DNA from 2 places in the Terrabacter carboxydivorans genome. Region 1 is predicted to be linked to the other one. Evidence: predicted binding sites of a transcription regulator. Region 1 holds the regulator's gene; the other holds the start of a gene.
The links. The regulator HrcA, encoded in region 1, represses chaperone genes, less so after heat shock. The targets are predictions, from matches to a motif close to TTNGCACTCGNNNNNNNCGAGTGCNAA.
Positions count from the first base shown of each region.

Region 2: a site for HrcA is predicted at 4,047-4,073, ahead of groES (co-chaperone GroES). Genes of this name have one in related genera too.

Region 1 covers NZ_BAAARE010000004.1:12,016-20,101, reverse strand. Annotated here, with positions in the region: gene ABD297_RS05305 (aldehyde dehydrogenase family protein) at 1-225, shown strand, start outside; gene ABD297_RS05300 (CHAP domain-containing protein) at 368-2,074, shown strand; gene ABD297_RS05295 (DUF3097 domain-containing protein) at 2,172-3,056, opposite strand; gene hrcA (heat-inducible transcriptional repressor HrcA) at 3,354-4,397, shown strand; gene dnaJ (molecular chaperone DnaJ) at 4,477-5,610, shown strand; gene ABD297_RS05280 (16S rRNA (uracil(1498)-N(3))-methyltransferase) at 5,629-6,372, shown strand; gene ABD297_RS05275 (Gmad2 immunoglobulin-like domain-containing protein) at 6,461-7,699, opposite strand; gene ABD297_RS05270 (RNA polymerase sigma factor) at 7,696-8,086, opposite strand, start outside.
Region 2 covers NZ_BAAARE010000020.1:23,317-31,402, reverse strand. Annotated here, with positions in the region: gene ABD297_RS18955 (hypothetical protein) at 1-391, opposite strand, end outside; gene ABD297_RS18950 (sigma-70 family RNA polymerase sigma factor) at 406-972, opposite strand; gene ABD297_RS18945 (WhiB family transcriptional regulator) at 1,347-1,634, shown strand; gene groL (chaperonin GroEL) at 1,839-3,452, opposite strand; gene groES (co-chaperone GroES) at 3,600-3,896, opposite strand; gene ABD297_RS18930 (class I SAM-dependent methyltransferase) at 4,121-5,362, shown strand; gene ABD297_RS18925 (SRPBCC family protein) at 5,648-6,136, opposite strand; gene ABD297_RS18920 (ArsR/SmtB family transcription factor) at 6,136-6,405, opposite strand; gene ABD297_RS18915 (PfkB family carbohydrate kinase) at 6,596-7,426, opposite strand; gene ABD297_RS18910 (nucleoside hydrolase) at 7,426-8,086, opposite strand, start outside.

The DNA.
Region 1 (8,086 bases):
CCCGGCCTGCCCTTCGGCGGGGTCGGGGCCAGCGGCACCGGCGCCTACCACGGTGAGCGGTCGGTCGAGCTCTTCTCCCACACCAAGTCGGTGTTCGCCCTGCCGACCCGACCGGACACGACCGGGTGGGTGCGGCCGCCGTTCACGTCGGCGAAGGAGCGGGTGATCAGCCGTTTCGTCGTGCCCGGCCGTCGTCGGAGCGGATCAGGGGCGAAGGGCAAATGACAGCGGTGTCATTAGCACACCTCTGACATTTTCAGGCTCATTTCCCGCTCGTGTCGCATGGGATTTCTGGGATAGGAGTGATTCAGGGGCGTGATTGTCCTAGATTGCGGGTGCACCCCACCGGCGATCACGGGAGACCCACATGCCTCAGGCCACCGATGACCAGGCCGGTCGGGCTGCCACAGCACTCCCACTCGCGGCCCCTCGTCGTCGCGGGCGGGCCCTCGCGGTGTTCCTCAGCGCCCTGGCTGTTCTCGTGGCCACGGTCGGGCTGGCCGGCCCGGCCCGGGCCTACGAGTGGAACGTCCTGTGCACGGGCTACGACGCGTGCGCGACCGCCGGCTACTCGAACTCGGGCTACAAGGACCACAGCAGCACCAGCTACTGGAGCCAGTCGACCGGCCACAACTGCACCAACTACGTGGCCTACCGCCTCGTGACCAACGGGCTGCCCAACAAGCGCCCGGCGCAGCTGTCCGGCAACGCCTACAACTGGGGCACGGCATTCGCGTCCCAGACCGACGACGCGCCCGCCGTGGGGTCCGTCGCGTGGTGGGGGCAGTCCTTCTCGAGCACCGGTCACATCGCCTACGTCGAGAAGGTCGTCTCGGCCGACCAGATCCTCGTCTCGGAGGACAACTGGGGCGGCGACTTCCGCTGGCGCTCGGTCACCCGCTCCGGAGGCCTTTGGCCGGCGGGTTTCATCCACCTCAAGGACATGGGACCCAAGGTCGCGGCGCCCGCCTCCTACCCGACCTACCGCCCGGTGGCACCGACCCGCATCGTCGACACCAGGTCCTCGCTGGGTGCGACCGGCCCGCTCGCCGCCGGTAGCGACACCAGCATCCTCGTGAGCGGGAAGGCGGGCCTGCCCCGCACCGCCATCGGCGCGGTGGTCGTCAACGTCACCGTGGTGCGCCCCCAGGCGGAGGGCTACCTGCTCGCCTACCCGTCGGGCACGTCGCCCGCAGCGTCGTCGACGGTCAACTTCGACCCGGGTGCCGTCGTCGCCAACCAGGCGGTCGTGGGGGTCGGCTCCGACGGGCGCATCCGGATCAAGGTGAGCCAGGCGACCGACGTCCTCGTGGACGTCGTCGGCTGGTACCCCTCGTTCGGCAACCTGACGACGACGACCCCGACGCGCATCCTCGACACGCGCTACGGGCAGGGCGCCCCCGCCGGTCGCCTGCAGCCGGGTTCGCGCATCGACCTCACGGTCACGGGCAGCTCCGTCGTGCCCGCATCCGGTGTCGACTCCGTCCTGCTCAACGTCACGGCCGCACGCCCGACCAAGGACGGCAACCTCGCCGTCTGGCCCACCGGGGCCGCCGAGCCGAACTCGTCCTCGCTGAACTTCTCGTCCGGCAGCTCGATCTCGGGCCTCGTCGTCGCCAAGGTCGGCAGCAACGGACGCGTCAGCATCCGCACGTCCGCCGCGACCGACGTCATCGCCGACGTCGTCGGGTGGTACCCGTCGGGCGCGGACTACCTGGGACTGACGCCTGCACGCCTGCTCGACACCCGCAACGGCACCGGTGTGGCCGCGAGCGGCCCCGTCGCCGCGGGTGGCGTCGTGCGCCTGCAGGTGACCGGTCGGGGCGGCGTGCCGTCGACCGGTGTCAAGGCCGTGGTCCTGACCCTCGTCGTCACCGGTCCGCAGCAGCCGGGCCACCTCATCGCCTACCCCTCGGGCAGCTCGCGCCCCACGACGTCGAACCTCAACTTCGTCGCGGGCCAGACGATCGCCAACACGGCCGTCGTCACGCCGAGCAGTGACGGCTACGTCGACATCTACGTCTACCAGTCGACGCAGGTGGTCGCGGACGTCCAGGGCTACCTGGCGTCGTGATCAGCGCGGAGCGCAGGGGAGCCGGCGCGCCGGGTCTCGCAAAGGGTCGCGCCGGGTCACCGGACCCTGTCCGGCGACCGGCCGCCGGGGCCCCCGGCTACGCGCCGGGCTCGGTCACGAAGTCGATGAGCTCCTCGACGCTCGCGAGCAGCGTCGGCTCGAGGTCGGCGTAGGACCGCACGGTCCCCAGGATGCGCTTCCACGCCTGGGCGATGTCGGCCTGGCTCGAGTGGGCCCACCCGAGCTCGGCGCAGATACCGTGCTTCCAGGACGTGCCGCGGGGGATGACCGGCCACTGCTGCCAGCCGAGCCGCTCCGGGCGCACCGACTGCCACACGTCGACGTAGGGGTGGCCGAGGATCCGCACGTGCTGGGCCAGGCCGGGAAGGGCCTGCGCCTGCGCGACGATCCGAGCCTCCTTCGTGCCGGGCACGAGGTGGTCGACGAGGACGCCGAGGCGTCGTCCCGGGCCGGGCTGGAACTCGGCGATGATGCCGGCGAGGTCGTCGACACCGTCCATGAGCTCGACGACGACACCCTCGACCCGCAGGTCGTCGCCCCAGACCTTCTCGACGAGCTCGGCGTCGTGCCGGCCCTCGACGTAGATCCGTGACCCGCTGGCGACGCGGGCGCGCGCTCCCTCGACGGCCACCGAGCCGCTGGCGGTCCTCGAGGCGGCTCGCCGTGCCTCGGCGAGGGCGGCGCCGGCGGCTGCCTTCGGCGGGGTGAGCGTCACGGGGGCCCCGTCGAGCAGGAAGCCCGGTCCTAGGGGGAAGGCCTTGGTGCGTCCGCGACGGTCCTCGAGGTGCACGACGTGCATCCCGCCCGCCTTCTCGACGCGCACGACGGCGCCGACCCAGCCGGTCTCGACCTCCTCGACGACGAGGTCGGGCTCGGCGGGGGTGGGGGTGGACCGGCCGCGCCTGGGGGCACGCCAGTCTCCGCTGAGCACGTCGGATCCGTAGCGATCGATGGGGGACACGACAAGCGAGGGTATGCCGCGTCCCGACCGCCGCGCGGACGCCACGCGGGTGCCCCCACCGGGCCCTGCGGGGCGACGGGGTGCCCCTGGGGTCGGAGCCTCGGGGGTGGCCGTCCGGGACGACGGGTCACCGACGCGGGCGCGGCCCCGTCGGGAAGGGCGGGGCGCCGCATACGGTTGGATGAAATCGGAGATCGGCGGCCCACGACGTAGACTTGGCACTCGTCGATCGAGAGTGCCAGACGAGAGTGCCGGACCCGTGGCACCCACCGACTCCAGACCCGTGAAGGAGGGACGATGAGCGAGGACCGCAGGCTGATGGTGCTGCGCGCGATCGTGCAGGACTACGTCCAGACCTCCGAGCCGGTCGGCAGCAAGGCGCTCGTCGAGCGCCACCACCTCGGCGTCAGCGCCGCGACGGTGCGCAACGACATGGCCCTGCTCGAGGAGGAGGGCCTCATCCACGCGCCGCACACGTCGGCGGGGCGCGTGCCGACCGATGCCGGCTACCGCGTGTTCGTCGACCGGCTCAGCGCCGTCAAGCCCCTCGGTCAGGGGGAGCGCCGCGCGATCGGGCAGTTCCTGCAGGGCGCCGTCGACCTCGACGACGTCGTGGACCGGACCGTGCGCCTGCTCGCGAGCCTGACCCGCCAGGTGGCGGTCGTGCAGTACCCGTCGCTGACCCGGTCGACGGTGCGGCACATCGAGCTCGTCCCCATGGGCTCCTCGCACCTGATGATCGTCCTCATCGTCAACACCGGCCGCGTCGAGCAGCGTGTCGTCGACACCGGGCGCGTGCTGACCGACCCGACCGGTGAGGCCCTCGTCGCCTCGATCCGGTCGCGCATCAACGAGGTGGCGGCGGGCGTGCCGTTCACCGTCGCCGCGACCAGGCTGCGCCGCCTCGTCGGCGAGACCGACGACGCCGACCGCGCCGCTCTCGAGGCCGTCGTCTCGGCCCTCGGCGACGCGCTCGTCGAGGAGCGCGAGGAGCGCGTCGTCCTCGCCGGGCAGGCCAACCTCGCTCGGGCGGGGGCGGACTTCCCGCGCTCCATCGGCCCGATCCTCGAGGCGCTCGAGGAGCACGTGACCCTGCTGCGCCTGCTCGGGCAGCTCGGCGACGACCCCGAGCTCGTCTCGGTGCGCATCGGCTCCGAGAACCCCGTGACCGGCCTGCAGTCCACCTCGCTCGTCTCGATGGGCTACGGCTCCGGCTCCGAGCGCGTGGCGAGCCTCGGGGTGCTCGGCCCGACCCGGATGGACTACCCCACGACGATGGCGTCGGTGCGGGCCGTCGCGCGCTACGTCTCCGAGATCCTCGACGAGAACCAGGCCACCTGACCCAGCACGACCTCGGCCAGTCCGCCGGTGCAGCGCCGCGCCGGAACCGAAAGCACCACGTACCAAAAGGAATCCCAGGTTGAACGACTACTACGCCGTCCTCGGTGTCTCGCGCGACGCGAGCCAGGAGGAGATCAAGAAGGCCTACCGTCGACTCGCCCGCAAGCTGCACCCGGACGTCAACCCCGGTGCCGAGGCCGAGGAGGAGTTCAAGCGCGTCTCGCAGGCCTACGACGTGCTCTCCGACCCGCAGAAGCGCCAGTCCTTCGACATGGGCTCCGACCCGTTCGCGTCGGGCGGCGGCGCCGGCTTCGGTGCGGGACAGGGCTTCTCGTTCAGCGACGTCATGGACGCCTTCTTCGGCGCGGGCGCGCAGGCCGGCACTCGCGGTCCGCGCTCACGGGTGCAGCGCGGGCAGGACGCCCTCGTGCGGCTCGACATCGACCTGTCCAAGGCGGTCTTCGGCTCCGAGGAGGAGCTGACCCTCGACACCGCCGTCGGCTGCACGCGCTGCGACGGTGACGGCGCCGAGCCGGGCACCGGTCGCCAGACCTGCCCCATCTGCAAGGGTGCCGGCGAGGTCCAGCAGATCCAGCGCAGCTTCCTCGGCCAGGTCATGACCTCCCGCCCGTGCGTCAACTGCCAGGGCTTCGGCTCCACGCTGACCGACCCGTGCCACGACTGCTCTGGTGACGGTCGCGTCCGCACCCGCCGCTCGCTCAAGCTCAAAGTGCCCGCCGGTGTCGACACCGGCACGCGCATCCAGCTGACCGGGGAGGGCGAGGTCGGTCCCGGCAACGGCCCCAAGGCCGACCTCTACGTCGAGATCCGCGTCGTCAACCACGAGACCTACACCCGTCGCGGCGACGACCTGCACTGCAGCGTCGAGCTGCCGATGGCGGCGGCGGCGCTCGGCACGAGCTTCAAGCTCTCGACCTTCGACGGCATGCAGGACCTCGAGATCAAGCCCGGCACGCAGAGCGGCGACGTGCTGACGCTGCGCGGCCTCGGCGTGACCCACCTGCGCCACGGTGGTCGTGGTGACCTCCTCGTCCACGCCACGGTGCAGACCCCGACCCGCCTGACCGAGGAGCAGCAGGAGCTGCTGCGCCAGTTCGCGGCCCTGCGTGGCGAGGAGAGCCCCCAGGGACGGCTCCAGCCGGCCAACAAGGGCCTCTTCGGCAAGCTGCGCGACGCCTTCAAGGAGAAGTGACCCGCACGTGAGCGCCCGGTGACCCACCAGCTCTTCCTCGGTGACCCGTCGGTGGTGGCCGGCGCGGTGGTCGGGAGCTCGCTGCTGCTCGACGGCGACGAGGGCCGTCACGCCGCGACCGTGGTGCGCCTGCGTGCCGGCGAGCACTGCTTCGTCGCCGACGGCGCCGGCCGCCGGGCCCTGCTCGAGGTCACCGACGTCGACCGCACGTGGGTGCGGGGACGGGTCCTCGAGGTGACCCAGGAGCCGGAGCCCGCCCCGAGGCTCGTCCTCGTCCAGGCCCTCGCCAAGGGCGACCGCGACGAGCAGGCGGTCGAGGCCGCCACCGAGCTGGGGGTCGACGAGGTCGTGCCCTGGCAGGCCGAGCGATCCGTCGTCGTCTGGCGCGGCGACCGCGCCGCGAAGTCGCTCGCCAAGTGGGCCGCGGTCGTCACCCGGGCCGCCAAGCAGTCCCGCCGGGCCCGGGTGCCGCTGACGTCCCCCGCGGTCGGGCTCGCGCCCCTCGCGGCCCGCGTGGGGGCATCGGCCCTCACCCTCGTGCTCCACGAGGACGCGACCGAACCGCTCGCGTCGGTCGAGCTGCCGGGGTCGGGCGACGTGCTCGTCGTCGTCGGGCCCGAGGGCGGCATCACCGACCGGGAGCTCGAGACGCTCACGGCCGCCGGGGCCCGCGCGGTGCGTCTCGGCTCGACGATCCTCCGGGCGTCGTCCGCCGGTCCCGCCGCCCTCGCGGTGCTGAGCGCGCGCACCCGCTGGACCTGACGGCATACGCCCCCCGCCCGGTGGTTCGAGGTGATCCCGACGGCGTCGGGGGTGCCGCGACCACCTCGACAGCGGCGCCGGCGAGGGGTCAGCGGGCGGTGAGGCCGACGAGCTGCTCGGCAGCCGTCGAACCGTCCTTCGCGCTCGTCTCGAAGACGCGGAGCACGTACGCCCCGACCTGGAGGGGCCGCTTCGTCGTGAACCGGTAGGAGGCGCGCGCGGGTGCCGCCTCCGAGGCGGTGGTGTAGCCGCTCTCGACGGGGCGCCCGTCCCTGAGCAGCTGCCACTCGACGTTGGCCTCGAACGTGCTGGCCACCCCCGTCACGGTCAGTGTCCGGCCGGCCGGCACGACCGACCCGCGCGCCGGCTGGTCGACCCAGATGGGTGCCACCTGGCCCAGCACCGCGATGGGGTCGGTGGGCCGGTCGTAGGCCGAGGAGGCCGGGTGGCCCGGCGACACCTGGGCGCCGCCGTCGACGAGCTCGAAGCGCACCGGCAGGGCCGCACCGAGGGCAGCCTGCACGGTCCACACCAGCTGCTCGGTGGCGAGGGCCGAGGTGTCACGGGTGCCGGCCGACAGGCGCACGGTGATCGAGCCTGCTCCACGGGTCACACCCTCGGCCGTGACGCCGGTCCACGCCGAGTGGTAGCGCGTGCCCGCCGGGGCCGGGCCCATGGCAAGGCGCAACGCCGTGAGCGCCGTGCCGGTCCCGGTGGGGGGCGACGGCACCTGCGCCGGCACGAACTCACGGAACAGGCGCAGCTGGTCGCTCCCTGCCGCCACGGGACCGAGGTAGTAGACGGGCACGCTCGCCGCCTTCATGGCCGGTGGCCCGCTGCTCGGCGGCGGCGCCGGCACCGTGGGGGCCGACGAGGTCGACGGCTGGGCGGCGGTCTGGGTGGGCACGCTCGACCGGCCGGTCGAGGGGGTCACGGACGGCGCGCCGGGCGTCGGCGACCCGACGGCGGTCGACGTCGCAGCCGCCGGCGGCGTCTGGGCGGAAGGTCGGTTGACGGCCCAGACGGTGCCGGCGAGGAGGGCGACGGCCGCGGCTGCTGCAGCCGGCAGGAGCCAGTGACGGTGCGGGCCCGGGGGCGGGTCCGAGAGGGCGGTCGCGGTGGCGCCCGAGCGGGCACCCGAGTGGGCCTCGGCCAGGATCGCGCCCAACCGGTCGCCCGGAGCGATGGAGCGGCCCTCGGCGTCGAGCGCCCGGCGCAGGCGGTCCTCGACCGCTCCCAGCTCGGCGGGGTGCGGGCCGATGGCCGTAGGCGGGGCGGCCGGCTCCTCGGCGGGCGTCCCACCCGGTCGGGTCGGCTCGGTGTTCATGACAGCTCCAGGGGTTCGATGGTGCGGCGCAGGGCCGTCAGGCCGCGGTGGGCGTGGGTCTTGACCGCGCCGGGGGAGATCTCGAGGGCCTGGGCGATCTGGGCCTCGGACAGGTCGGAGTAGTAGCGCAGGACCAGCACCTCCCGCTGGCGGGCCGGCAGGGCCCGGAGGGCGTCGAGGACGCGGTCCCGCTCGGCCGTCCTGATCACCTGCGTCTCGGCGCTGCCGTGGCTGCCCCGGCCGGGGTGGTCCGCCGCGGCCGCGACGCGCGCGTTCTGCCGGTCGACGACGACCGCGTGACGCTGCACGGACCGGCACCCGTTGACGACCGCGGTCTGCAGGTAGCCGACGACTCGGCCACCGTCCCGGATGGAGGCCCAGCTGCGA
Region 2 (8,086 bases), on a different contig from region 1:
CGTCGCGACGTGCGAGGACGAGCCCCGCCGCCTGCACGGAGCCGACGGTCTGCGGGAGCCCGAGACGGCTCAGCAGCGCGCTCGGCGCGCTGCTCCGGGCGCTGTCGTCCATCATCTTGACGATGCGGGCCCGGTCGGCCTGGCTCGGACCGTTGGAGGGAAGGGTGACCGCCGCGGCCACACCGGCGCCCGAGGCGGCCACCGCGAGAGCGGCGAACGCCCCGAAGTAGCGGTGCTTGTTGGCGACCCGACGACGACCCGTGCGCGAGGGCAGCGGCGTGTCCGCCTGGGTGGCGAGAGCGCCGAGGAGGCCGGCCAGCGGGTCCGAGCCGGCGTCGACCCGACCGGCGAGGCGGTCGAGGAAGAGGTCGTCGGCGATGAGGTCGCTCATGGGAGACAGGTCGTTCACGCCACGTCACCCGCCCCGGCCTGGGCGAGCAGCGCTCGCAGCTTGGTCAGCGCCCGGTGCTGGGCGACGCGGACCGCGCCGGCGGACATGCCGAGCGCAGCCGCCGTCTCGTCGGTGCTCATCCCCACGGCGACGCGCAGCGTCAGGATCTCGCGCTGCTGCGTGGGAAGCTGCTGCATGAGCGCCATGGCCGTGGCGGCGTCGTCACGCATGACGGCCACGGACTCCGGGGACGGCCCGTCGTCCGGTCCGTCGGGCAGGTCGGCGACCGGGGCCGGACCCCGCATCGCGGCGCGCTGCGCGTCGGCCAGCTTGCGGGAGGTGATCGTGTAGACGAAGGCCTCGAAGGGAAGCCCGCGCTCCTGGTAGGTCGGCAGGGCGGTCACGACGGCCATGCACACCTCCTGAGCGACGTCCTGGGCAGTGTCCTCGGCGCCGAAGCGCCCGAGGCGGACGCGGGAGTACCGCAGGGCCATGTCCCTGACGCGCGCCAGCAGGACGTCGCGTGCGTTGGAGTCACGCACGGCGAGCGCCGCAAGCTCACGAAGCGATGGAGCGTCCATCCGCTCCATCGCGCCAACACCACCGGGCGTTACGCCCGTGTGTGTGGACCACCCAAGACCCATGAGAGTCGTCGTCCCCCCGAACTGTCGTCTGTGCTGGTGACGCCATCGTCAGCGCTCCGGTCGACCCTCGCCCGGAGCGGACCCATGCTAGTGCGATGCGCCCGTTTCGCACGAGCGACCGGTCGCGTCTCCCTCCGAGGACGAGCATGCCATCCGGATGGCAATTCTTGAACAAGTCCTTAAGATTCCGCTCTTTATCCGTGATCGCGTGCCCGGTTAGCGTCGATTCCGCGGTCCCGCACCACCACGTCGTGCACCGAGCGGGCCGGTACGACACGGCGGCAACCCCCGCCCCACCGAGAGACGAGTTCATGGCCGAGATCACCCGCCTGCCCGGACCGGTTGCCGACCTCTGGGACTGGCAGCTGGACGGAGCCTGCCGAGGCGTCAGTCCCGAGGTCTTCTTCCACCCCGAGGGCGAGCGTGGACCACGCCGCCGCAACCGTGACGCCGAGGCCAAGGCCGTGTGCGGCGCGTGCCCCGTGCTGACCCAGTGCCGCTCGCACGCCCTCGAGGTCCGCGAGCCCTACGGCGTCTGGGGCGGTCTGACCGAGTCCGAGCGCGAGGTCCTCTACGACGGCATCCCGCAGGCGTCGTGACCACCTGACGGCCGCCGGCACACGTCGCCGGCGGCGCCCAGCCCCTCGACCCACCCGCGAGTCACGACGGGGTCGCGGAGGTCGAGCAGCAGCAAGGGCCGCTCCCACCAGGGAGCGGCCCTTGCTGTCGTGCCCCGGCACCGGCAAGGTGCGCCCTCAGGCGCCCCCTGCCTTATGCCGTGTGGCGGTGTTCGTCGGTGTCGCTCAGTGACCGTGGCCGTGACCGTGGCCACCGGCCTCCGGCTCGTCCTCGGGCTTGTCGACGACGAGCGTGTCGGTCGTGAGGATCATCGACGCGATGGACTCGGCGTTGCGCAGTGCGGAGCGCGTGACCTTGACCGGGTCGATGACGCCGGCGGCGATGAGGTCGCCGTACTCGCCCGTGGCGGCGTTGAGGCCCTGGCCGAGGGGCAGCTCGGCCACCTTGGAGGTCACGACGTAGCCCTGGAGGCCGGCGTTCTCGGCGATCCAGCGCAGCGGCTCGGCGACGGCCTTGCGCACGATGGAGGCACCGGTCGCCTCGTCACCGCTCAGCTCGAGCGCGTCGATGGCGGAGGCGGCGTGGATGAGGGCGGTGCCGCCACCGGCGACGATGCCCTCCTCGATCGCAGCACGCGTCGCGGAGATGGCGTCCTCGATGCGGTGCTTCTTCTCCTTGAGCTCGACCTCGGTGTGGGCGCCGACCTTGATGACGCAGACGCCACCGGCGAGCTTGGCGAGACGCTCCTGGAGCTTCTCCTTGTCCCAGTCGGAGTCGGTGCGCTCGATCTCGGCCTTGATCTGGTGGACGCGGCCGGCGACCTCGCCCTCCTCGCCGTTGCCGTCGATGATCGTCGTGTTGTCCTTGGTGAGGACGACGCGGCGGGCCTGGCCGAGGACGGTCAGGTCGGCCTGGTCGAGGCTGAGCCCGACCTCGGGCGCGATGACCTGGCCACCGGTGAGGATGGCGATGTCCTGGAGCATGGCCTTGCGGCGGTCGCCGAAGCCGGGGGCCTTGACGGCCGCGACGTTGAACGTGCCGCGGATCTTGTTGACGACGAGCGTCGAGAGGGCCTCGCCGTCGACGTCCTCGGCGATGATGAGCAGCGGCTTGCCGGACTGCACGACCTTCTCGAGGACGGGGAGCACCTCGGCGACCGAGGAGATCTTGCCCTGGTTGATGAGCACGTAGGCGTCCTCGAGGACGGTCTCCATGCGCTCGGTGTCGGTGACGAAGTAGGCCGACAGGTAGCCCTTGTCGAACTGCATGCCCTCGGTGAACTCGAGCTCGGTGGCGGTCGTCGAGGACTCCTCGACGGTGATGACGCCGTCCTTGCCGACCTTGTCGAACGCCTCGCCGATGAGGCCGCCGAGGGTGGCGTCCTGGGCGGAGAGCGTGGCGACGGAGGCGATCTCGTCCTTGCCGTCGACCTCGCGGGCGTTGGCGAGGAGCTGGTCGTTGACCGCGGTGACGGCCTTGTCCATGCCGCGCTTGAGCGCGGCGGGAGCGGCGCCGGCGGCGACGTTGCGCAGGCCCTCCTTGACCATGGCCTGGGCGAGCACGGTCGCGGTCGTCGTGCCGTCACCGGCGACGTCGTTGGTCTTGGTCGCGACCTCCTTGGCGAGCTGGGCGCCGAGGTTCTCGTAGGGGTCTTCGAGCTCGATCTCGCGGGCGATGGTCACGCCGTCGTTCGTGATCGTGGGGGCGCCCCACTTCTTGTCGATGACGACGTTGCGGCCCTTCGGGCCCAGCGTGACCTTGACGGCGTTGGCGAGCGCGTTGACGCCGCGCTCGAGCGACTTGCGGGCGGAGTCGTCGAACTCCAGCTGCTTGGCCATGGTGTTCCTTTGGCTCGGGGTGCTTGGCGGTTCTGGGTGGTTCCGGTCTCGCGCGCGTTCGTTCCGCGCGGGCCGGGGTGAAACGGGACGCACCCCGGTGAGACCCCAGCGGGGCTCACCGGGGTGCGTTCACGGCATACGGCTGGGTCAGCCGACGATGGCGAGGACGTCGCGGGCGGAGAGGATGAGGTACTCCTCGCCGCCGTACTTGACCTCGGTGCCGCCGTACTTGCTGTAGATGACCTTGTCGCCGACCTTGACGTCGAGCGGGACGCGCTCGGTGCCGTTGTCGTTGAAGCGGCCGGGGCCGACAGCGAGGACCTCGCCCTCCTGGGGCTTCTCCTTGGCCGTGTCCGGGATGACGAGGCCGGACGCAGTGGTCTGCTCGGCCTCGAGGGACTTGACGACAATGCGGTCTTCGAGCGGCTTGATGGAAACCGACACGGTGGTGACCTTCCCTTCGGGACAGTCGGAACTGACTACGGACTGTGGGCTCTTCGAGGCTGGCCGCCGTCGCGGGGGTCGACCTCCCTCGAGGAGGGCGCTGGCACTTTCAGGTCGAGAGTGCCAACAAGAAGAAATCTAGGTTTGCCATTAGCACTCGGTCAAGTCGAGTGCCAGATTCACCGGCGCGTCGCGCTCGTCGCGTCCGCTGGCAGGATGAGGCCATGGACGCCGCGATGGTCGACCGCCTCTCCGCGGGCGAGGGCTGGGCGCTGCTGCAGTCGCTGCCGCCCTACGACGAGCGCGAGTCGCTGCACCTGCAGGGGCGCCTGCGCGATGCGGGCTTCGCCGCCGACCTCGTCGCCGCGGCGATGACGCAGTCGCGGCTGCGGGCGCGGGGCGTGGAGAAGTTCGGCGACTTCGCCGCGGGCATGCTCTTCACCCCGGACGGCCTCGAGCAGTCGACGCGGCTCGCGATCGCGGCCCGTCACGCCCACCGGTACGCCGCTGCCGGCGTCCGCGAGGTCTACGACCTCGGCTGCGGCCTCGGTGCCGACGCCCTGGCCTTCGCCGGGCTCGACCTCACCGTGCACGCGGTGGACGCGGACGACACGACCGCCCGCATCGCCGCCGTGAACCTGCGCCACTGGCCGTCGGCGCGGGTGACGCACGCGCTCGCCGAGGACGTACGCCTGCCGCAGGGTGAGGGGCGACGCCACCTCGGCCTGTGGCTCGACCCCGCCCGCCGCGTCACGGGGGTCGCCGACATCACCGGCCGCACCAAGCGCGTCTTCTCCCTCGACGCCATCTCGCCGTCCTGGTCGCAGGTGCGGGCCTTCGCCGAGCAGGTCCCGGCCACGGGCGCCAAGCTCTCCCCCGCCTTCCCGCACGGATCGGTGCCGCGCGGGGCTGAGGCGCAGTGGACGTCGTGGCACGGCGAGGTGCTCGAGTGCGCGGTCTGGTGGGGCCCGCTCGTGGCCACGGCCGGCCGCACCGCCGCCGTGTGCACCGAGACCTCGACGTCGGTCGTCACCGAGGCCGACGCCTCCGAGGGCGACGGCGTCGCGGGACTGACCTCGCTCGATGCCGTGCAGGACTGGCTCTACGAGCCGGACCGCGCCGTCATCCGGGCCGGCCTGACGGGCGCGCTCGTCGCAGCGGTGGACGGCGCCGAGCTCGCCGCCGGGGTCGGCTACGTCACGAGCGACCGGTCCCGCGACCTGCCGTGGGCCCGGCGCTACCGGGTCGTCGAGGCGATGCCGCTGTCGACGAAGCGACTGGCGCGCTGGCTGCGCGACCACGGCCACGACCGGGTGACGATCAAGAAACGTGGGGTCACGCTCGATGCCGACGTGCTCCGGCGCCAGCTGAAGATGACCGGCCGGGGCAGGGGCGGGTCCGAGGCCACGCTGGTGCTCACCCGCGTCGGCGGCAGCCAGGTCGCGCTCGTCGTCACCCCCGCCTGACACCGATCACCTGCCCCTGGGTCGGCAGCGACCGCTGCGTCCGCCCCTGCTCGCGGCGTGGAGCGTCGGCGGGCGGTTCTCGGGCAACGTGACCTTCCAGCACACGTTGCCCGCCGCCGATGCCGCTCCCAGCGACGGACGCAACGCTCCCGAGGTCACTGACGGCAACGGCCCGTCGGTGCTTGGTTCCTTCGTGACCGCAAAAGGCTCTTGGTACGCGGTCTGCCACTGCCGAGGCGACCGAACGCGTACGAGGAGGCGAAAGGTCCTCGGAACTCCGGCCGCTCAGACTCGGTCGGCGTACCGGGCGTGCAGGGCCGTCCACGTGGCGTCCCAGTCCGGCAGGGGGTCGCCGGCCAGGTCGGCCTCGAGGCGGCGCACGTAGGTGTCCCAGCCCGCGGCATACCCCGGCGCCTGCCCGGCACTCAGCCGCTCGTGGCGCAGGACCAGCCGGGCGCTTGGGCCGTCGGCGCTCACCTCAGCGGTCACGAGGGTGGCGACGTCACCGAGCGGCCACTCCCAGACGAGCCGCGCCGGCGGCTCGCACGTCACGACCCGGCAGGTCGGGGTATCGGCGTCGTCGAAGTGGATCGTGAAGCGGCCACCCGGGCGCAGCTCTCCCGACACCGGGGCGAACCAGCGGGCGAGACGCTCGGGGTGGGTGCACGCCTCCCACAGGTCGCCCGGTGACGTCGCGTAGCCCCGGTCGAAGACGACGGCGACCGACTCGCCCACCCGCTCGATCCGTCCCAGCACCTGCTCCAGCTCGCTCATCACTGCCCCTGTCGTCGGGCCCGCGCTCCGCGGGCGATCTCGGTGTCGAGGGCGTCGAGTCGCTGCCCCCAGAACGAACGGACCTCGGAACACCACTGCTCGACCTCGTCGAGCGCGCCTGGCGCCAGCCGGTAGACCCGGCGCTGCCCGACCGCCTCCGCCTCGACGACGCCGGCCTCGCGCAGCACCCGCAGGTGCCGCGAGATCCCCGGACGTGCCGCGTCGAAGAGGGCCGCGACCTCGCCGGCCGTCAGCTCACGTCGGGCCAGCTGCTAGACGATCGTGCGCCGCGTCGGGTCGGTCAGCGCCTCCCAGGTCCCACTCACCTGACGAAGCGTAACTCACGCGTTACGTAACCCAAAAGGCACACACCCGTCCGCAACACGAGCAGTCGTCGACGCACCCGGCTGGGGGCGGGGTGCGTCGACGACTGCTCGGTGGGTTGCGTCGTGGTGGGCGTCAGAGGGCGGCGTCGGGCTGGGCACCGACCCAGCGCACGGCGGCGGCACCGGCCGCGTTGGCGACCTCGAGGGCGGCCTGGGGGTCGGCGCCGCTCGCGAGCGCCGCGGCGAGCGCCCCGCAGAACGCGTCCCCGGCGCCGACGGTGTCGCCCACCTCGCCGGACGCCACGGGTATGCCGTCGACGCCGTCGGTGCCCCACCGTGCCCCGGCTGCCCCGAAGGTGACCAGCAGCGACTGCGGCAGCAGGTCGGAGTCGGCGAGCTGGCGCATCTCGGTCTCGTTGACCACGACCGGGTCGGCGAGGGCTATGACGTCGGGCGGCAGGCCGGCATACGGCGCGAGGTTGATGACGACCCGGGCTCCGGCTGCGTGCGCGGCGCGGGCGGCGTCGGCGACGGCCCCGAGGTCGACCTCGAGCGAGCAGAGCAGCACGTCCCCGGGCCCGAGCCGGGCGGCCTCGCGCGCGAACGACGGGTCCGCCTCGGCGTTGGCGCCGGCGACGACGATGATCGAGTTCTCGCCGTGCTCGTCGACGGTGATGAGCGCGGTCCCCGTCGGGGCGCCGGCACTGGTCGACACTGCGGACACGTCGATCCCGAGCGCGCGGAGGCGGGCGGCATACGCGACCCCGGCGTCGTCATCCCCCACGCGCGCGAGCATCCGGACGCTCGCCCCGGCGCGCGCCGCGGCCGCCGCCTGGTTGCCGCCCTTGCCGCCCGCGAACCGGCCACCGGCCCGGCCGAGCACCGTCTCGCCGGGCGACGGGTGCCGCTCCACGAGGGTCACGACGTCGACGTTGAGCGAGCCGAGAACGGCGACCCGACCCATCAGCGCTCCCCCACGTGCCCGAGGAGGGTGTCGGCCCACAGACGGGCGTAGCGCGGCCCGTCGACGCCGAGGGCCACCTCGAGGCGGACCGGCGCCTCGCCGTGCGGGTCGTGGGCCATGTCGCCGCTCCAGTCCCGCCGGTCGACGATGGTGCGGCCGCGCGACCACGTGCCCGCGAGCTCCACCCGCAGCGGCAGCGTCTCGGTCGTGAGGCCGGATCGGTCGATGACGGCGCAGACGGCTCCGGCGTCGCCGATCGTGGACGCCTCACGGTCGAAGCGAGCGTTCTGGAAGGCGAGCAACCGCCCGCCGAGCTCGGCAGGCCCGCGACCACCGACGGCGACCAGCTGCTCGACCACGTCGGCCCCGACGACCGGCTCGTAGAAGACGTCGAGGCCGTACATCGTGACGGGGATGCCCAGGTCGGCCGCGGCGTCGAGGACGATGGCGGCGGCCTCCGGGTCGTGGAAGACGTTGAACTCCGCAGAGGCCGTCGCGTTGCCGACGTCGGCGGCTCCACCCATGAAGACGATCTCCGAGATGCCTTGTGCCGCATCGGGATAGGTCCGGAGCAGGAGTGCGATGTTGGTGAGTGGCGCGAGCGGGACGAGCACGACCGGCCGTTCGGCCTCGGCGGCCTCGCGACACACGTCGCGCAGC